2 regions of the Plantactinospora sp. WMMC1484 genome follow, and region 1 is predicted to be linked to the other one. Evidence: riboswitches for the same ligand, from Rfam matches in the RefSeq annotation. Region 1 holds a riboswitch; the other holds the start of a gene.
What was found. A riboswitch is a leader RNA that binds a small molecule or an ion and turns the genes downstream of it on or off. The one in region 1 is predicted to bind thiamine pyrophosphate.

Region 1 (7,036 bases):
GCGAAGTCCGGGTCGAGCCGGATGCCGATCAGCCCGTCCTCGTTGCCGGTGAAGACGTCGAGGTCGGCGGCGGTGACCGTGGTGCCGGTGTCCGGCTTGACGATCTGGACCCGGCCGTCCCGCTCGACGTAGAAGACCCGGCCGTCGGGGGCGACGTCCAGCTCCATCGGGTTGTTGGTGTTGCTGTCCAGGCTGATCTTCTCGAAGCTGCTGGTCAGCGAGGCGGAGCAGTCGGCCTCGACCGCGCCGGCCGCCGTCCGGATGCCGCCGAGCAGGTGGGCCAGGAACTCCGGTTCGGCGTACGACTGCTGGGTGTGCCCACCCGCCGTGTACCAGGCCCGGCCGCCGTCGTACTCCTGGCACCAGGCGAACGGGTGGTCGTGCCCCATCGCCCCGGCGCCCGGGGAGTAGCTGGTCTCGTCGAGCGAGGCGAGCACGTGCACGTCGCCGCGCGGGTTGTCGCGGAAGTTGTACCACTCGTCGTAGCGGGACCACCGTGCCGGCAGGTGCTCGGTGGACTCGTGCGCGTGGTCCTCGACCTTGATGGTGGCCTGCTGGTTGGCCGGGTGCGACGCGAAGTACGCCCCGACCAGCTCGCCGTACCAGGGCCAGTCGTATTCGGTGTCGGAGGCGGCGTGCACACCGGCGTACCCGCCACCGGCCTGGACGTACCGCTCGAACGCGGCCTGCTGCTCGGCGTTGAGTACGTCGCCGGTGGTGGAGAGCCAGATCACCGCCTGGTACTGCGCAAGGTTGGCGTCGGTGAAGGCCGTGGCGTCCTCGGTGGCGTCCACGGTGAAGCCGTGCTCGGCGCCGAGTTGCTGGATGGCCGCGATACCGGCCGGGATGGAGTCGTGCCGGAAGCCGGCGGTCTTGGAGAAGACCAGCACGGCGAAGGGCTCGGCGACCTCGTTGCGGACCTGCTGCCGGGCGGAGAGGTCACCCAGGTTGCGGGCGGAGGCTTCGGCCGGTGCGGGTAACCCGGCCAGGCCCGGTCTGGCCGAGGCGCTGCCGGGCAGGCCGACCAGCATGGTGGCGCCGAGCAGCACGGCAGTGGCCGCACCGGTCAGCCGGCGCCGCAGCCTGCGGGAAGGTGGGTGAGCGCGGTGTGGAGGATGATGCGAAGTGCCGCCGGAGCGGCCAGGGCTGGACACGAAGGATCTCCTTGGTCCGGGAAGGACAGCGGGGATCCCGGGTCGGACGCCGAAGACCGCCACGGGGTACGGAGTTCGGCCGGAGCTCGCCGAAGCGCCGGCCGCGGAATTTTGCCTTGTGGTTGAACAAATTAGGGCCGGGTCGGGGGCGGCCGGAATACGGCGGTGAGGTTAATTCGGGTAACGGTTGTGTAACGAGGTGGAATCATCCGGATAGGACAGACATATCCGCCAGACCATCCGACCCCTGTTCTCCGTGCCGGGGCGTCGGCCGCGTGGCGCAGGGTGGTTGACCGCTGACGTTGTGCGATACGTCACGGGTCTTTACGGATCCGTGATCGGCCGCGTACGCTCGCCGCTAGTAACCCACGGGAGCCCGGTGGACCGGGCTGAGAGGGGGGCTACCGAGCCCCCGACCGTCGAACCTGATCCGGGTAATGCCGGCGCAGGGAGGAGTGTTGCCGTGGTACACCTCGGACGACTTCATCTCGTCACCGACACCCGACCGGGCCGGGATCCGCTCGCCGTGGTCGAGGCGGCCCTCGCCGTCGCCGGCCCCGAGCTGGTCGTGCAGGTGCGGGTGGAGGACGACACCGACGACCGGACGGCGTACGAGCTGGCCGCCGCGGTCGCGGTGCGCTGCGCTGCCGCCGGGGCGTCCTGCCTGGTCAACGACCGTCTGCACGTCGCACTGGCGATCGGAGCGGCGGGCGGGCACGTCGGCGCCCTGGACCTGCCGGTGGACGCCGCCCGCCGGGTGCTCGGCCCGACCGCCGTGCTCGGCGCGACGGCCCGGGATCCGCAGGCCGGTGCGGCGGCGGTGGCGGCCGGAGCCAGCTACCTCGGTGTCGGCCCGTGCCACGCCACGTCCACGAAGGACGGCCTGCCGGCGCCGATCGGCCCGGAGGGGATCCGGCGGGTCGCCTCGGCGGTGCCGGTACCGGTGATCGCGATCGGCGGAATCACCCCGGAACGGGTGCCCGCGCTGCTCGCCGCCGGCGCGTACGGCGTGGCCGTGGTCGGCGCGATCTGCCACGCCCCGGATGCCGGCGAAGCCACCGCCGCCCTCCTGGCCGCCCTCTCCGCCGTCCCACCCCCACCCCTACCCGCGCCCCCGCTCGTGGTGGACCGGGGAACGTCATCGGGGCTCCCACCCCGGTCAGGTTCCCCGTCGTCCGCGCGGAGTGCGGGGGCGGGAGGATGGTAGGCGGCGAGCGGGGAGCCGACGTCGCGGTGGTCGGTGCCGGGCCGATCGGGCTCGCCGTCGCCTGGCGCTGCGCCACCCGGGGCCTGCGGGTCAGTGTGTACGACGCGACGCCCGGTTCCGGCGCCTCGGAGGTCGCGGCCGGAATGCTCGCCCCGGTCGCGGAGGCGTACTTCGGCGAGCGGATGCTGACCGGGCTGCTCGTCTCGTCGGCGGCGCGCTGGCCCGACTTCGCCGCCGAGCTCACCGCCGAGACCGGGATGGACCTGGGCTACCGGACCGAGGGGACGCTGACCGTCGCACTCACCCCCGACGACCTGGCCGAGGCGGAGCGGCTCTGGACGTACCAGCGGCAGGTGGGACTGCCGGTGACCCCGCTGCGGCCGGCGGAGCTGCGCGAGCGCGAACCGCTGCTCGCCACCCGGCTGCGCGGCGGCGCGCTCGCGCCCGGAGACCACCAGGTCGACCCGCGCCGGCTGGTGGCGGCGTTGCGGATCGCCGCCGAGCGGGCCGGGGCGACAATGCTGCCCCGGCCGGTGAGGGACCTGGCGGAACCGGACGCCGCGGTGACGGTGGTGGCGGCCGGCTGCGGTACGGCGGCACTCACCGGCCTGCCGGTCCGGCCGGTCAAGGGGCAGGTGCTGCGGCTGCGCGCTCCCGACGGTGCGGCGCCCCGGTTCCGGCACGTGATCCGGGGCCACGCCGACGGCCGGGGCGTCTATCTGGTGCCCCGGACCGACGGCGAGGTGGTGGTCGGGGCCACCGTCGAGGAGCGCAGCGACCTCGGGGTCACCGCCGGGGCGGTGCTGGAACTGCTCCGCGCCGCCACCGACCTCCTGCCGGAGATCGCCGAGTACGAGCTGGTCGAGGCGCGAGCCGGGCTGCGTCCCGGTACGCCGGACAACGCCCCGCTGCTCGGCCGGCTGCCGGACCGGCCCGAGGTGGTGGTGGCGGCCGGACACTTCCGGCACGGCATCGTGCTCACCCCGCTCACCGCCGACCTGGTCACCGACCTGATCGTCACCGGGACGCCGGATCCGGCGCTCGCGCCGCTGGATCCGGGCCGGTTCGGCGTGCCGGATCCAGCGGCAGCGGCGGAGGACGGACCGACCAACGAGGGGAGGACACTGTGGAGCTGACCGTGAACGGGATCGCACAGCGGCTGCCGGCCGAGCTGAGCGTGGCGGAGCTTGTGGAGCGGATCACCGACGCGCACCGTGGGGTGGCGGTCGCGGTGAACGGTGAGGTGGTGCCCCGGGGCGGCTGGCCGGGACGGCAGCTCCGGGACGGTGACCGGGTCGAGGTGCTGACCGCGGCACAGGGCGGGTGAGCGTCATGACCCTCCGACTCCCCGGAACCGGACCCGGACTCCCCGGAACCGGACCCGGACTCCCCGAGCCGGAACCCGGACCCGGACCCGATCCCGGGTCCGTGTTCGTGCTCGGCGGTGACAAGTTCGGGTCCCGGCTCATCCTCGGCACCGGCGGGGCGAGCAGCCCGCACGCGCTGGAACAGGCGATCCGGGCCAGCGGCACCGAGCTGGTCACGGTCGCGCTGCGCCGGATCGACAGCAGCGCCACCATGGGCGGCGGCCTGCTGGAGGTGCTCGCCAGGTGTGGCGTACGGCTGCTGCCCAACACCGCCGGATGCCGTACCGCAGCCGAGGCGGTGACCGTGGCCCATCTGGCCCGGGAGGCGTTCGAGACGTCCTGGGTCAAACTGGAGGTGATCGGCGACGAGCGGACTCTGCTCCCCGACGCGGTCGAGCTGGTCAGCGCCGCGGAGCGGCTGGTCGCCGACGGGTTCACCGTGCTGCCGTACACCACCGACGATCCGGTGCTGGCCCGACGGCTGGCCGATCTCGGCTGCGCGGCGGTGATGCCGGCAGGGGCGCCGATCGGCTCGGGGCTCGGCATCACCAACCCGCACAACCTGCGCCTGCTGCGGCAGAGCGTCGACGTCCCGGTGATCCTGGACGCGGGCGTCGGCACCGCCTCCGACGCGGCGTTGGGAATGGAGCTGGGCTGCGACGCGGTCCTGCTGGCCAGCGCGGTGACCCGGGCGGCCGACCCGGTGCGGATGGCGACCGCCATGCGGCTCGCCGTGGAGGCGGGGCGGCTGGCGGCCGGGGCGGGACGCATCCCCCGGCGCTTCCATGCGCTGGCCTCCACTCCGGACGAGGGGCGGCCGGAGCTGTGAACGGCCGTCAGGCGACCGTGCCGGGTGGGAACGGTCCGGGTGGGAACGGTCCGGGTGGGGTCGTGCCGGGTGGGAACGGTCCGGGTGGGGTCGTGCCGGTCGGGGTCGTGGTCGTCACCGACCGTTGGCAGGCGAGCCGGTCGCTTCACGAGGTGGTCGGTGCGGCGGTCGACGGCGGGGCTCGTCGGGTGCTGTTGCGGGAGCGGGACCTGCCGCGCCCGCAACGACTCGAGCTGGCCCGGCGGCTGCGGGCGATCCTCGCTCCGGTCCGCGGCACCCTGCTGGTAGCCGGGCCGGACCCGCTTGACGGTGATGCGGTGCACCTGCCCGCCGCCGGGCCCTACCCGCCGCCGACGCTGCCGCTGGTCGGTCGCTCCTGTCACGACGAGTCCGAGTTGAGCCGCCTCTCCACGGAGGACTACGTGACCCTCTCGCCGGTCTTCACCAGCCCGTCCAAGCCCGGGTACGGACCGCCGCTCGGTCCCGCCGGCCTGGCGCGGCTGGTCGCCCGCACTCCCGTGCCGGTGCTCGCGCTCGGTGGGATCGGCACGCCCGAGCAGGTCGAGGCGTGCGTGGCCGCCGGTGCGGTCGGGGTGGCGGTGATGGGTGCGGTGATGCGGTCGGACGACCCCGCCGGACTACTCCGTCGCCTCTGCGCGGCAGCCGCCACAGGCGCCGACGGCCCTCCGCCGGAGAGGACCGGTCTGCCGTCCGGAGCAGGTCTGCGGGTCCGAGTCGGTGACTCGGCTCTGCGGGTCCGAGTCGGTGACTCGGCTCTGCGGATCCGAGTCGGTGACTCGGCACCGGCACGGGGGTCGGGACCGGGGTCGGGACCAGGGTCGGTGCCAGGACCTGGATCGGGATCGGGGTGGTCGCCGTGACGGTGACGCCGCCGGTGGTGCTGACGGTGGCCGGCTCGGACTCCGGGGCCGGCGCGGGCATCCAGGCCGACCTGAAGGTCTTCGCCGCCCTCCGGGTGTACGGCACCTCGGTGATCACGGCGATCACCGCGCAGAACACCCGCCAGGTACGCGCGGTCTTCCCGATCCCCGCCGAGATGGTGACCGAGCAGCTCACCGCCCTGGTCGAGGACCTGCCGCCGGTGGCGGTCAAGACCGGCATGCTCGGTGAGGCGGCGGTCGCCTCGGCGGTGGCGGCGGCTGCCCGGGCCGGACTGCTGCCCAACCTGGTGGTCGATCCGGTGCTGGTCTCGACGAGTGGTGCCCGGCTCGGTGTGGTCGACGCGATCGAGCGGCTGCTGCCGTACGCCATGGTGGCGACGCCGAACCGGGCGGAGGCGGCGGCAATCCTCGGCCGTGCCGTCACCGGCCCGGACGAGATGGCGGAGGCGGCGCGTCAGCTCGCCGCCGGCGGTCCCCGGTACGTGGTGGTGACCGGCGGCGACGTCGACGGCTCGGGCCTGGCGACCGGCGGTGGCGAGGCGTTCGGGGGCGCGGTCGACGCGCTCTGGACCGGTACCGAGGTGCGGCTGCTGCGCCGGCCCTGGGTGCCGACCCGGAACACCCACGGCACCGGCTGTTCTTACTCGGCGGCGATCGCCGCTCGGCTGGCGCTCGGCGATCCGGTGCCGGAGGCGGTGGCCTCCGCCAAGGAGTACGTCACCCGCGCACTGCTCGGCGCCCGGAACTGGGCGCTGGGCGGCGGACACGGACCGCTCGACCACCACGACTGGTCCGGCACACCGACGGAAAACGGGTCCGGTTCATCCAGCATAGGGAGGTTGTCATGAAGGCTCGCCGCAAGGTGTACGTGACGGGGGCGCGTCCGGACGTCCGGGTGCCGTTCGCAGAGGTCGAGCTGACCGGGGACGAAGCGCCGGTCCGGCTCTACGACACGTCCGGTCCCGGCTCCGACCCGGCCGTCGGGCTGCCTCCGCTGCGCGGGACGTGGATCGCCGAACGGGGCGACGTGGCGCCGGTCCGGGGAGCGGGAACGCCGCTGGCCGGCCGGGACGGTGCCCGGCCCACCCAGTTGGCGTACGCCCGGGACGGGATCGTGACACCGGAGATGGAGTTCGTGGCGGTCCGCGAGGGCCTGCCGGCCGAGGTGGTGCGGGACGAGATCGCCGCCGGCCGGGCGGTGCTGCCGCTCAACGTCAACCATCCGGAGTGCGAACCGGCGATCATCGGGAAGAGGTTCCTGGTGAAGGTCAACGCCAACATCGGCACCTCGGCGGTGACCTCGTCCATCGCCGAGGAGGTGGAGAAGCTCACCTGGGCGACCCGGTGGGGTGCGGACACCGTGATGGACCTCTCCACGGGCAAGCGGATCCACGAGACCCGGGAAGCGATCATCCGCAACTCGCCGGTGCCGATCGGCACCGTGCCGATCTACCAGGCGCTGGAGAAGGTCGGCGGCGACCCGGTGAAGCTCTCCTGGGAGGTCTTCCGGGAGACCGTCATCGAGCAGGCCGAGCAGGGCGTCGACTACATGACGGTGCACGCCGGGGTACGCCTCG
Region 2 (7,036 bases), 740 kb from region 1:
GTCCTGCCGCCGGCGCCGGCGCAGCACCAGCAGCTTGTAGCGGGCGGTCTTGTACATCCAGGCCAGCGGCTTCTCGTACTCCCGGATCTGCTCCCACTTGTCGCGGGCGGTGATGAAGGCCTCCTGTACGGCGTCCTCGACCAGCCCCCGGTCCGGACACTGGGCGAGCAGAAAGCGCTCGACCAGCACGAAGTTCCGCTGGCAGAACGCCTCGAAACTCACCTCGGACTCGGCCTGGCCCCGGTCCCCCAACCGGGCGGCCGACTCGGCCCGTACCACCGCGTTGTCCCCGCCCCTCATGCCGCCTCACCCCCGTCTGTTCGACGGAGTCGGCGCGCCTGCCCGACCCGGTGCCCGTCATGGTCGCGCTCGTCGATCGGTTGACCCGGCCCCCCGACCGGGTCAACCAGTACCGCCACCGGGCGCCCGGCCGGCAGTCCCCCCAGAACCTCGCTCATCCTCGCCTCTCGCGGTCCGTAGTTGTCGGTTCCGCGTATAACTCTCCGTCAAAGGACCCGGCGTAGGGGGCGACCCGCCCGGCCGAAGATGGCGATGATCAAAAAAGCGGGAACTACCTGGAGCACTTCCTCCGATCGGCCACAGTAGACAAGCCGATCAGGCGAAGACGTCTACTGTCCCGTATGGATTGCGCAGAGTAATCGCGACGGTGAGCCGGGCCGCTCCCGGGTCGGCCGGCGCTCAGCCGACCGCGTCGGGCCGACCCGTGGCCGGCTCCTCGTCGTCGTCCTCGTCCGGCTCGCCCCAGTTTCGCCGCAGATATGGCATCGCAGCCCAGAACGTCAGGAACCAGGCGGCGGTCAGCCCGCTGAGCACGAACGCCACCGGCCGGGGCAGGACGAAGTCGGTGACCAGCAACACCGAGCTGACCATGGCGACGAGCATGAAGGCCAGGCCACCGCTTGCCATCCTGTGCGCGAACCGGACCATCTCCGGCTTGCGTCCCCGCCGGAAGAGCGCACGGTGAAAGGCGACCGGCGAGATGATCAGCGCTGCGGCAGCGGCGGCGGCCAGCAGCGCGACGATGTAGGTGTCCTTCTGGAAGGCGTTGGTCTCCGGAAAGCCGCTGCTGAACGGCAGGGTGAGCAGGAAGGCGAAGAGGATCTGCACCCCCGTCTGCGCCACCCGCAACTCCTGCAACAGGTCCGCGAAGTTCCGCTGCCACCGCTGCTTCGCGGTCTCCTCCGCACCCGGTACGGGCTCCGTGGACACCCTGCCACCTCCAGATCGCCTACTGGTTCCGGCGTCATTGCCCGGAGCGCGGATCGGCGAAACGCGTGCATCTTTCGGTTCCGCGTCGTCCGAGATCAGGCACCGCGGCGGAGCCGGCCGGCGTACCGGGCCTCCAGGGCGTTGTTGTGGTGGTCACTGTCCGGGATGTTGGCCGAAAGGTAGATCGGAGGCGTCTCCCCCGCCTCGACCAGCCGGCGGACCACCTCCACCACGATCTGCTGGGCGAGCAGCGCGGCGGTGATCGACGACACCGCGCCGACCGCGCCGCCGCCGGGCAGCGGGAGCGCCGCGTCACCGTACGGGGCGCCGTTGTCCAGCACGACGTCGGCGAGGTCGCCGAGCTTGCGTCCGGACGGGTGCCGGGAGGCGACCCCGGCCGAGTGCTCCCGGGAGGTGATGGCGATCAGCCCGTGCCCGCGCTCCTTGACCAGCAACGCGAACTCGACGACCGTGCCGTTCACCCCGGAGTTCGAGGCGATCACGAAGACGTCCCGGGAGTCGATCGGTGTCACCTCGTAGAGTCGGCGGGCCACGGTCGGATCCCGTTCCAGGGTGGGGCCGAGGACGTCGACCGGCTCACCCCCGCGCAGCACCAGATCCCGCAGCGCGATCCGGTTCGTCGGCACCAGTCCGCCGGCCCGGCCGGCTATCTCCATCGCCAACGCCTCGGAGTGGCCGGTGCCGAACGCCTGCACCACCCCGCCGGCCCGGAGCGCGCCGGTGACCAGGTCGGCCGCCCGACGTACGCCGTCCCGCGCGCCCGCCGCCACCCGGGCGATGGTCTCGGTGACGACGTCGAGATAGCCCTCCGGGCTGAGTGCCACGATCGCGGTCCCTTCGAGAAGTTGATCTGGGCCATCCACCCTATCCCGGGCGATGGTGGGCGCGGCCACATCCGGCGCTTCCCCGACTGTCGGCCCGGCGGCATCCGGTGTAGCGTCTGCGGCACAACAGCACATCCGACAGGGGAGCGCACAGCGCTGAGAGTGCGGGCGATCCGCCCGCAGACCCTCGCACCTGATCTGGGTAATGCCAGCGCAGGGAGTTCGGTCGATTCTCCAGCCGCGCCGCGGTCCGGGTCCGTCCCGGCACGCGGCGTGCGACTTGCCCGGTCCGCTGCGCGACTGGGAGGCAAGCTCGTGACAACATCCACCATCACCACCCGATGGCGCACCGTCGACATCGTCGTCGCATCCGTCATCGCGGTCGCGTTCGGGGTCATCTTCTGGGCCTGGAACGTGGTCTGGAGCGCCACCGAGGGCGCTTTCGCCTTCTTTCCGCCGGCCCAGGCGGTCATCTACGGCATCTGGCTGGTGCCGGGGGTGCTCGGCGGCCTGGTGATCCGCAAGCCCGGCGCCGCACTCTACTGCGAGTTCGTCGCTGCCGTCGTCTCGGTGCTGCTCGGCAGCCAGTGGGGCACCCTCGCCATCCTGCAGGGGCTGACCCAGGGCGTCGCCGCCGAGGCGGCGTTCGCGGCCGTCCGCTACCGCTCGTTCCGGCTGCCGGTGGCGGTCGGCTCCGGCCTGCTGGCCGGTCTCGCCGCCGCCGTCTTCGACCAGATCCGCTACTACTCCGAGTTCGACGTCGCCTCGTTCCGGGTGCCGATCTTCCTGATCACCGTACTCAGCTCGGCGGTCGTGGCCGGCGCCGGCGGCTGGGCGCTCACCCGCTCACTGGCCCAGACCGGCGTACTGGACCGGTTCCCGGCCGGCCGCGAACGTACCGCCGTCTAGCCGGCGCGGGCGCGGTGAGCGAGGTACGGCTGCGCGGCTTCGGCTGGCGGCACGCCGGGCGGCGGGCCTGGGCCGTCCGCGACGTCGACCTGCGGATCGGGCACGGCGAGCGGGTGCTGCTGCTCGGTGCCTCCGGGGCCGGCAAGAGCACCCTGCTCGCCGCGCTCGCCGGCCTGCTCGCCGAGGACTCCGGCGAGCAGGAGGGCACCGTCGAGATCGACGGGCTCGACCCGCGCAAGGCCCGGGAGCGGGTCGGCATCGTCTTCCAGGACCCGGAAACCCAGCTGGTGATGGCCCGCTCCGGTGACGACGTGGCGTTCGGCCTGGAGAACCGGGGCGTACCGGCGGCGGAGATCTGGCCACGGGTCACCGGGGCGCTGGCCCGGGTCGGCTTTCCCTACGGCCCCGACCGCTCCACCGCCGCGCTCTCCGGCGGCGAGCAGCAGCGGCTCGCCCTGGCCGGGGTGCTGGCGCTCCGCCCCGGGCTGCTGCTGCTCGACGAGCCGACCGCCAACCTGGACCCGGCCGGCGCCGCCCTGGTCCGTGACGCGGTCGCGGCGGCGGTGGACGACGAGACCACCCTGATCCTGGTCGAGCACCGGGTCTCCGAGGCGCTTCCGCTGGTCGACCGGGTGGTGGTGCTGGAACCCGGCGGCGGGGTGCGCGCGGAGGGGCCACCGGCGGAGGTCTTCGCCGCGCACGGCCCGGAGCTGGCCGCCGCCGGGGTCTGGGTGCCGGGCCCGCCGACGGCTCCGCGCCGGGCCGCGACCGCCCCTGGAGACCTGCTGCTCGCCGCCGACCGGCTCGGCCTGCCGCCCCGGCTGGCCGGCACGGACCTGCGGGTACGCGCCGGCGAGGCGGTCGCCGTGCTCGGGCGCAACGGCGCCGGCAAGTCCACCCTGGCGCTGCTGCTCGGCGGGCTGCTCCGCCCCCGCACGGGCCGGCTCGCGGCCTCCCCCGCCCTGGCCGGCCGGGACGCCGGCACCGCACCGCACCGGTGGCGGGCGCCTGCGCTGGCCCGTCGGATCGGTTCCGTCTTCCAGGATCCGGAGCACCAGTTCGTCCGGAACACGGTCTTCGAGGAGCTGGCGCTCGGGCCGCGCCGGACCGGTCAGCCCGAGGCGGTGGTCCGGTCGGTCGTGGACGAACTGCTGGTCCGGCTCCGGCTCGACCGGCTGGCGGGAGCCAACCCGTACACCCTCTCCGGTGGCCAGGCGCGGCGGCTGAGCGTGGCGACGGCGCTGGCCACCGCCCCCCGGCTGCTGGTGCTGGACGAGCCGACCTTCGGCCAGGACCGGCGGACCTGGATCGAGCTGGTCGACCTGCTCGCCGGACTGCGCGACGCCGGGCACGGCATCGTCACCGTCACCCACGACACCGACTTCGTCGCCGCCCTGGCCGACCGGACGATCCGGCTCGGCGAGGGCGCGCCCGAGCCGGCCGGCGTACGGGGCGACGCGTGATCCCGTACCAGCCGATCGCCGCCCCCGGCGCGCCGCTGGCCCGGCGCAACCCGGTCGCCAAGGTCGCCGCCGCGCTGGTCGTCTCCGTCACGCTGATCGCCACGGTGGACCCGGTCGCCCCGGCGGTGGCGATCGCCTTCGAGCTCGCCGTGGTGCCGCTCTTCGGCGTCGGCTACGTCGCGCTGGCGCGCCGGGCCTGGCCGCTGCTGGCCAGCGCCCTCGGCATCCTCTGCACCCTGGTGCTCTTCGCCGCCGAGCGGACCGGCGCCCTGCTCTGGCAGGTCGGGCCGGTCGAGGTCACCACCGGGGTACTGGTCACCGCGCTGGGCATGGCGCTCCGGGTGATCGCGGTGGCGCTGCCCGGCGTACTCATCTTCGCGACCACCGACCCGACCGACCTGACCGACGCGCTGATCCAGAACGTCAAGGCTCCGCCCCGGTTCGCGATCGGGGCGCTGGCCGCGTTCCGCCTGGTGCCGCTGCTCGCGCTGGAGTGGCAGATGGTGAGCCTGGCCCGCCGGGCCCGGGGCCTCGATGCCGGCCGCAACCCGCTGACCCGACTGCGCCTCTTCGGCTCGACCGCCTTCACCCTGCTGGTCGGGGCGATCCGCCGGGGCACCCGGCTGGCCACCGCGATGGACGCGCGCGGCTTCGACTCGGGGACGCCGCGTACGTCGGCCCGCCGGCAACGGTTCACAGTGGCCGATGCCGCCCTGGTGGTCGGGGCGGCGGTGCTGGCCTCCGGAGCTCTCGCGGTCAGCGTCGCGCTCGGCACCTTCCGCCCGCTGGTCGGCTGACCCGGCCGGCCCGGCCGGGGCGTTACGCACCCGCACGAACGGTTCACCCTGGCCGGGCCCATGTCCGCAGCAACATGTTTGCATGAGTGCCCTGATCAGGTCATCTGCTGTTCTCCGGGCGGGACGAGATTGGGCCACCTCTGCATTGTCGAGGAATTACGGAGCAAGCATGGGCCACGGCCATTCGCACGATCACGATCACCACGGCCACGACCACGACACCACCGGGGACATGCCGGCCGCCGTCGACCTGACCGTCCCGGACGAGGAGCTCTCCCCCTCCGACCTCTCCCGGCGCGGCTTCCTGCGCAACGCGGGCCTGCTCGGTGCCGGTGCCGCCGCCACCGTGCTCGCCACACCCGAGCTGGCACACGCGCACGGCCCCGGCGGCGGGCACGGCGGGCACGGCGGCGGCTCGGAGCCGAAGGGCGGCTTCCAGTGGCTCGCCGGCGACCACCACATCCACACGCAGTACAGCTCCGACGCCCAGTACCGGGTGATCGACCAGGCCCGGCACGCCCGCGCCTACGGGCTGGACTGGATGGTCGTCACCGACCACGGCAGCGTGACGCACGCGAAGATCGGCGTGGAGAAGGTCAATCCGGACATCGTCGCCGCCCGGGGCCAGCTCAGGGACCTGCTCATCTACCAGGGTCTGGAATGGAACATACCGGCCGCCGAGCACGCCACCGTCTTCGTCGCACCGGGCCGCAACGAGGTGGCGGTGCTGAAGGAGTTCGAGAACGCGTACGACGGCAGCGTGCGCGGCGCCGGTGACCCCACCCCGGCCAACGAGGCGCTGGCCGTCGCCGGCATCAGGTTCCTCGGCGAGGCGGTCCGCCGGCGTCGGATCGACGGGGCGCTCTTCCTCGCCAACCACCCGGCCCGGCGCGGCATCGACTCGCCGCACGAGGTGCGGGCCTGGCGGGACGCCGACCCCACGGTCGCGATCGGCATGGAGGGCGCGCCCGGACACCAGGCCGCCGGCCTGCCGAGAGCGACCGCCGGCCGGGCCCGGGGCTACTACGACAACAACCCCTCCGCCAGCTCGTTCCCCGGCTACCCGCTGGAGAGCTACCGCACCTGGGGCGGCTTCGACTGGATGACCGCCACGGTCGGCGGGCTCTGGGACAGCCTGCTGGCCGAGGGCAAGCCGTGGTGGATCAGCGCCAACTCCGACTCGCACGTCAACTACCTGGACACCTCGCAGCGCGGGCCGGACAGCAACTTCGAGCTCAACGGCAGATACCACGACCCGGTGTACGGGCCGCTGCTCACCGAGGCCGGCGACTACTGGCCGGGCCAGTACAGCCGGACACACGTCGGGGCGAGCTCGTTCAGCTACCGCGCCGTGATGGACGGGCTGCGCTCCGGCCGGGTCTGGGTCGACCACGGCGGCCTGATCAGCGGTCTGGACGTCCGGGCCCGGGTCGCCGGTGACCGGCGGCACGACTCCGGCACCCCGCTCGGCGGCGTACTGCGGGTCAGGCGGGGCACCTCCGTCGAACTGACCATCGACATCGACCTGGCCAACACGCCGAACTGGTCGCAGTTCGTGCCGGTGCTCGCCCGGGTCGACGTGATCACCGGCCGGGTCACCGGACCGGTCGGCGACCGGGACACCTTCACCGCGCCCACCGCCCGGGTGGCGAAGTCGTTCGAGGTCGGCCGGGGCACCGGCCGGGTCTCCTTCACCTACTCGTTCGGCCGGGTCGACAAGCCGTTCTACGTACGGCTGCGGGGCACCGACGGCAAGCGGAGCGCGCCCGGCCTGATGGGCGCCGCCGTCGAC

Region 2: linked by a shared signal. The riboswitch ahead of ACN28C_RS13035 (ECF transporter S component) and the one ahead of thiE (thiamine phosphate synthase) in region 1 are both predicted to bind thiamine pyrophosphate.

What each region holds. Positions count from the first base shown of each region.
Region 1 is NZ_CP186055.1:2,189,116-2,196,151, forward strand. It holds gene ACN28C_RS09690 (ThuA domain-containing protein) at 1-1,031, opposite strand, end outside; TPP riboswitch at 1,513-1,623, shown strand; partial or broken gene thiE (thiamine phosphate synthase) at 1,618-2,238, shown strand; gene thiO (glycine oxidase ThiO) at 2,355-3,497, shown strand; gene thiS (sulfur carrier protein ThiS) at 3,488-3,688, shown strand; gene ACN28C_RS09710 (thiazole synthase) at 3,790-4,557, shown strand; partial or broken gene ACN28C_RS09715 (thiamine phosphate synthase) at 4,650-5,234, shown strand; gene thiD (bifunctional hydroxymethylpyrimidine kinase/phosphomethylpyrimidine kinase) at 5,441-6,307, shown strand; gene thiC (phosphomethylpyrimidine synthase ThiC) at 6,304-7,036, shown strand, end outside.
Region 2 is NZ_CP186055.1:2,932,456-2,939,491, reverse strand. It holds gene ACN28C_RS13050 (RNA polymerase sigma factor) at 1-300, opposite strand, end outside; gene ACN28C_RS13045 (DUF6328 family protein) at 700-1,230, opposite strand; gene ACN28C_RS13040 (sugar isomerase domain-containing protein) at 1,326-2,075, opposite strand; TPP riboswitch at 2,206-2,313, shown strand; gene ACN28C_RS13035 (ECF transporter S component) at 2,391-2,984, shown strand; gene ACN28C_RS13030 (ABC transporter ATP-binding protein) at 2,999-4,447, shown strand; gene ACN28C_RS13025 (energy-coupling factor transporter transmembrane component T family protein) at 4,444-5,244, shown strand; gene ACN28C_RS13020 (PHP domain-containing protein) at 5,414-7,036, shown strand, end outside.